2 linked regions of the Bacillus pumilus genome follow. The protein of the gene in region 1 interacts with the protein of each later gene in a pairwise test. Links are inferred from orthologs where the notes say so. Each region holds a gene or a part of one and is shown on either strand. Other genes may lie near its edges.

The links.
Region 2: the proteins of secG (region 1) and secA interact in binary tests that used the Escherichia coli proteins (3 or more experiments, as listed by UniProt). The link is inferred for Bacillus pumilus from one-to-one orthologs.

Annotation. Positions count from the first base shown.
Region 1 is NZ_CP047089.1:791,228-794,384, reverse strand. What follows is about bases 34-2,855. They hold secG (preprotein translocase subunit SecG), read left to right. Parts: upstream 34-1,238; coding sequence 1,239-1,472; downstream 1,473-2,855. Other genes in these bases: rnr (ribonuclease R), read left to right, coding at 2,363-2,855; GPS65_RS03930 (alpha/beta hydrolase), read left to right, coding at 1,597-2,343; GPS65_RS03940 (AbrB/MazE/SpoVT family DNA-binding domain-containing protein), read left to right, coding at 762-1,052; GPS65_RS03945 (helix-turn-helix domain-containing protein), read left to right, coding at 502-735; GPS65_RS03950 (helix-turn-helix domain-containing protein), read right to left, coding at 34-348. Also shown: more of GPS65_RS03950, read right to left, coding at 1-33; more of rnr, read left to right, coding at 2,856-3,157. UniProt on the Escherichia coli protein: Subunit of the protein translocation channel SecYEG. Overexpression of some hybrid proteins has been thought to jam the protein secretion apparatus resulting in cell death; while this may be true it also results in FtsH-mediated degradation of SecY.
Region 2 is NZ_CP047089.1:927,870-931,291, forward strand. What follows is about bases 170-3,256. They hold secA (preprotein translocase subunit SecA), read right to left. Parts: upstream 2,933-3,256; coding sequence 407-2,932; downstream 170-406. Other genes in these bases: hpf (ribosome hibernation-promoting factor, HPF/YfiA family), read right to left, coding at 3,119-3,256. Outside these bases: more of hpf, read right to left, coding at 3,257-3,422. UniProt on the Escherichia coli protein: Required for protein export, interacts with the SecYEG preprotein conducting channel.

The sequences.
Region 1 (3,157 bases):
GATGTCTTGTGCGGATAGCCTTTCCCATAGGTCTCCGTCAAACATGGGAAGATGTTCTACATCCTTTTGAAGCGCCGTTTGATAGATTTTCAACACGGATTCATATTTTGGTTTCATTTCATGAACTTGTTCCTGTTCAATATGACCGGCAAGCAGCATTAAATCCTCATAAGGCACCTTCAAGGCGTGTGCTAATTTTTTTATGGTTAAAGGCTTCGGCACACCACGCTTTCCATTTTCAATACGAGAAATACCAGCAGCGCTTACACCTGAATACATGGCGAGTTGATTGACAGACATTTTTCTATTTTCTCTTAAAATGCGTAATTGTTCACCAAAGTGATTCATGACATCAAACCTCACATTTCAGTATATGACTTATTTTAGTATGATCATTGACCAAAGGAAATAGTAGAAGGGCAAAAGTGTTGACTTAAGTAAATGAATCTGATTCATGTGAGCACCTACACGTTGTACATATTGATTCCATAGGAGGTTGTAATGATGGTCGAAAAGATTCAGATCAGGCGGACTTTTGTCATGCAGTATATGATCGAAAACGATATGTCTTTAAATCAGCTCGCTGATGAAATTGGCATCTCTCCTGCCACACTTAGCAGGGTATTAAATGGTCACCGGAAACCAGGCCAACTTGTCATTGGCAAAATGATTCATTACTTTGATAAAAAATTTGAAGATCTATTTTACTATGAAAACATTGACAAAAGTCAATAAATGAAATGATCAAGGAGGCAATGTCGTTGAAAAGGACTGGGATGGTCAGACATATTGATTCACTAGGCAGAATTGTTCTGCCTTCAGAAATGCGCAAGGTACTCAATATTAAAGAAGAACAACTGTTAGAAATTTCCATTGAAGATCAAACCATTATGCTGAAAAGATATGATGCAGATAAGAGCTGCCTGTTAACTGGACAAGTGACGAAGTACAACAAAAGCTATGGAAATGGGAAAGTGATGCTGAGTCCTGAAGGAGCTGAACGTTTGTTAGTAGAATTAAAACAGCTATTGAAAGAAGAAGCAACCCGTTAAAAACATGTTTTTAATTGAAAATTGCATATAAAAAATGCTGCATACTACTCTTTGGAATGAAATTGAATCAAAATAACGAATAAAGTCGACAATATAGAGGGAATCTTTATTTTGATGTTTCGTGACATGCACCTTGTTTTCATGTAAAATAAAGTTATGTGTACCAGTTTGTCTGGAGGTGTTTTTATGCACGCATTTGTTATCACATTACTCGTAATTGTCAGTATCGCACTTATCATCGTTGTATTGTTACAATCTAGTAAAAGTGCTGGACTGTCAGGCGCTATTTCAGGTGGAGCCGAGCAGCTTTTCGGTAAGCAAAAAGCGAGAGGTCTTGACTTGATACTTCACCGTTTAACGGTTATTTTGTCAGTGCTTTTCTTCATCTTAACACTTGCATTGGCATATTTAGGCGTGTAAAGCGCGAGTAACAGAAGGTCTGATCTTTTTTCAGACCTTTTTTTATTATCAGCACTCTTTTGTGTTTGTTTCATACATACAAGTGGAAAATATAAACCATATCAGAAGGAAAGGAAGTCACATCATGAAAGTTGTTACACCAAAACCATTTACGTTTAAAGGTGGAGAAAAGGCGGTGCTTCTTCTTCACGGTTTTACTGGGAATACAGCCGATGTTCGAATGCTAGGCCGTTATTTGAACGAAAGAGGCTATACGTGTCATGCACCACAATATAAAGGACACGGTGTGCCACCAGAAGAGCTTGTCCATTTTGGACCGGATGACTGGTGGAAGGATGTACAAGAAGCCTATCAATTCTTGAAAGATGAAGGCTTTGAGGAAATTGCGGTTTGCGGACTATCCCTCGGAGGAGTTTTTTCATTGAAATTAGGTTACACTGTACCTGTAAAGGGAATTGTACCTATGTGTGCACCTATGTACATAAAAAGTGAAGAAGTCATGTACCAGGGTGTACTAGAATATGCCCGTAACTATAAGAAATTCGAGGGTAAGTCAGAGGACCAAATTGAACAGGAAATGGAAGAGTTCAAGAAAACGCCAATGGATACACTTAAGAGCCTTCAAGCACTCATTGCAGATGTTAGAAACAATGTCGACATGATTTATTCACCTACTTTTGTTGTTCAGGCACGTCACGATCATATGATTAATACAGACAGTGCGAATATCATCTATAACGAAGTAGAGACAGATCAAAAGCATTTGACATGGTATGAAGAATCAGGCCATGCGATCACGCTTGATAAAGAGCGCGAGAAGGTTCATCAGGATGTATATGCATTCTTAGAATCACTTGATTGGTCAATTTAAATATATAGGGGGTTAGAGTGTGCAAAAAGAAGAATTTATGGATGAATTACTCGCTTTTATGAAAGATGAAGCGTATAAACCGTTAACCGTTCAAGAGCTGGAAGTGATGATGGAGATTACCAATCCAGATGATTATAAAGAGCTCGTCAAAGCACTTGTAATACTGGAAGATCAAGGACTCATCGTTCGCACGCGCAGCGATCGCTACGGTGTACCAGAAAAAATGAACCTGATAAAAGGAAAGCTGTCTGCTCATGCAAAAGGCTTTGCATTTGTGACACCAGAAGAGTTTGGACAGGATGATATTTTCATTCCGCCAAATGAGCTAGGCACAGCGATGAATGGTGATACGGTTATGGTTCGTGTCAGCCATAAATCAAACGGCACAAAAAAAGAAGGGACGGTCATCCGAATTCTGGAGCGTAATACTCAGACGGTTGTCGGTACCTATACAGAAACGAAAAGCTTTGGCTTTGTCATTCCTGATGATAAAAAAATCACAACCGATATCTTCATCCCGAAATCCGCTAAAAATGGAGCGGTAGAGGGGCATAAAGTGGTTGTGACGCTGACTAGCTACCCAGAAGGAAGAATGAGTGCAGAGGGCGAAGTGACTGAAATCCTCGGTCATAAAAATGACCCTGGCATTGATATCCTATCAATTATTCATAAACATGGCTTGCCAGGGGAGTTCCCAGAAGAAGCGCTCCAGCAGGCAGTAGACACACCTGAAACGATTGATGAAAAAGACCTCGAAGGCAGACGTGATCTGCGTAACGAAACGATTGTCACCATCGACGGAGCAGATGCGAAG
Region 2 (3,422 bases), 140 kb from region 1 along the record:
TCAAACTCGTTAAATTGCTTGGTTAAGTTCTTCAGCTCTTTCTCAAGCTCTACATGAAGCTCTTCGTCATAATCTTCCTTTAATAGGTCATGTGTCATTTGCAGCTCTTCATGAGATTCACTGAGCTCATGGTATGCATTCACATTATCCTTTAGCGCATTGGCTTCATTGATGACGCCTTGTGCCTTTTGCTGATCATTCCAAAAATCAGCCTCTGACATTGTCGCTTCGAGTTCTGCAATTTTGGCTTCTTTTGTTTCGAGGTCAAAGAGACCCCCTAAAATCAGCTAGCCTGCTAGCCATATTTTCAAGCTCTTGTCTGATTTCTACTAATTCCATATCCTTCACCTCATAGATGTATGGGGGCTGACATGAATAGAAAGAGGTTTTCACCTCTTTCCATTACTTATTCTGTCTTCCCATGACAATTTTTATATTTCTTGCCGCTTCCGCAGTGACATGGTGAGTTTCGACCAATGTCTACCACTTTACGTACCGGCTTCTTTTTCACTGTCTTCTCCTCATCACCCTCTTGAGGCTGATGAGCTGTTGTTTGCCCTTGAACGACTTCTTCACGCTCTAAGTTGTTTTGGATTTCTGATTTCAAGACATATTTGGCTACATCATCTTCGATTGAAGCGACCATATGCTCAAACATCGCAAATCCTTCCATTTGATACTCACGAAGCGGATTTGTTTGTGCATACGCACGTAAATGAATCCCTTGACGCAGTTGATCCATTGCATCGATATGATCCATCCACTTTGAATCCACCGCACGAAGAACGATGACTTTTTCAAATTCTCGCATTTGTTCATCGCCATATGTTTCTTCTTTTGCATCGTATTTTTCTTTAATACGATCCATAATGAAGGAGGTGATTTCATCTGCTTCTTTACCGTAAATATCCTTAACCGAAATGGCTCCTTCATCTAAATAGTTCGTGTTGATTAATTCAACAAGCCCATCTAGTTTCCATTCTTCTGGAAGCTCTTCTTTCGGCGTATAAGAACCAACAGCGCGCTCAATTGAAGACTGAATCATATTGATCACAATCGATTTTAAGTTATCAGAATCAATAACTTCAAAGCGCTGCTTGTAAATCACTTCACGCTGCTGACGAAGCACATCGTCATATTGCAGAAGCTGTTTACGTGAATCAAAGTTGTTGCCCTCAACACGTTTTTGAGATGATTCAACGGCTTTAGACACCATTTTACTTTGGATAGGCGTAGTGTCATCCATACCAAAGCGGTCAAGCATTGCCATCGTGCGCTCTGCACCAAATCGGCGCATTAATTCATCTTCCATGGAGAGATAGAATTGGGTAATCCCTGGGTCTCCTTGACGACCAGAACGTCCACGAAGCTGGTTATCAATACGACGTGATTCATGACGCTCTGTCCCAATGACAGCTAGACCGCCAAGTTCTTTGACGCCTTCGCCAAGCTTGATGTCCGTACCACGTCCTGCCATGTTGGTCGCAATGGTGACGGCACCCTTTTGACCAGCCTCTTCAATAATTTGTGCCTCACGCTCATGGTTTTTCGCATTTAACACTTGATGAGGAATCCCTTTATTTTTAAGCAGCTTAGAAATAAGCTCAGACGTCTCAACCGCTACTGTTCCGACAAGAACTGGTTGCCCTGTCATATAGCGCTGCGCAACATCTTCAGCCACTGCTTTAAATTTACCTTCCATTGTGCGGTAAATTAAATCAGGTCTGTCATCACGAACGACTGGTTGGTTGGTCGGGATTGTCACAACCTGCATGTTGTAAATGTTACGGAATTCTTCTTCTTCCGTTTTCGCTGTACCGGTCATACCAGAAAGCTTTTCATACATACGGAAGTAGTTCTGGAATGTGATCGTTGCAAGGGTCATACTTTCGTTCTGCACTTCGAGACCTTCTTTTGCCTCAATGGCTTGATGCAGACCTTCACTATAACGGCGTCCTTTCATGAGACGTCCTGTGAACGAGTCAACAATAACCACTTGACCTTCTTCAACGACATAATCCACATCTTTTTGCATCGCAACATGTGCCTTTAGCGCCTGAGCGATGTGATGGTTCAGTGCGACATGTTTGACATCAAATAAGTTCTCGATGCCGAAAGCTTTTTCCGCCTTCGTCATTCCGCTTTCTGTCAGCTGTACACTTTTTGTTTTAATATCATATGTGAAATCATCTTCTATTTTTAATGTACGAACAAACGCATTCGCTTGTACATAAAGCTTTGTAGATTTCGCAGCTTGTCCAGAAATGATAAGCGGTGTTCTCGCTTCATCAATTAAGATGGAGTCAACCTCATCGATTACGGCATAATGAAGCGGTCTTTGGACCATTTGCTCTTTGTAAAGCACCATGTTATCTCGTAAATAGTCAAAGCCAAGTTCATTGTTTGTTGAATACGTAATATCAGCGGCATACGCTTCTCTTTTTTCATCTTTGTCTAAGCTGTTTAAGTTTAAGCCTACCGTTAAGCCAAGAAATTCAAAAATCTTGCCCATTTCCTCTGCATCACGGCTTGCCAAATATTCGTTGACTGTCACAATGTGGACGCCTTTTCCAGATAGAGCATTTAAATAAACAGGCATTGTTGAAGTCAACGTTTTACCTTCACCTGTTTTCATCTCAGAGATGTTGCCTTCATGAAGCGCGATCCCCCCCATGAGCTGCACCTTAAATGGGAACATTCCTGTCACGCGGCGTGAAGCCTCGCGAACCGTTGCAAATGCTTCAACCAACAGGTCATCCACGGATTGTCCTTTTTCAAGTTTTTCTTTAAATTCGATCGTTTTATTTCGTAAAGCCTCGTCAGATAATTTCTCGAAATCTTGAGCGAGAGCTTCAATTTCATTTGCTTTTTTTTCATATTTGCTGATCGTACGTTTCGTAGGATCAAACACTTTGTTTAAGATTCCAAGCATATAATAACGCTCCTCTATTTCATGCAATTTTTCGGCATGTCCAAAAGATTGACAGGTCCATATTTACCTGCATTTATCATACCATACCTTCCTTCATTTCCAAAGAATTTGCAATGATTTCGAACAAAAAACCCGCCCCTCATGGAGGGAACGGGTTTACTTTTTTTAGGTTATTTTTAGATCAGATTAAGCGTTTGGCTCAATGAGTCCATATTTTCCATCATTTCGGCGATAGACCACATTGGTCAAATTTGTCTCAGCATTAGTGAAGACGAAAAAACTATGACCTAACATGTTCATTTGAAGAATGGCCTCTTCGCTATCCATCGGTTTTAAATTGAAACGTTTTTGTCTGACGATTTCTGTTTCATCAATTTCTTCGTCATCCTGAACAGCTACATCAGCCGTCCCATTTCCTCCAGCAAATAAGTGCTTTTTGGCACCTTGCTCGCGGAATTTACGGTTTACTTTTGTTTTGTGCTTTCGAATT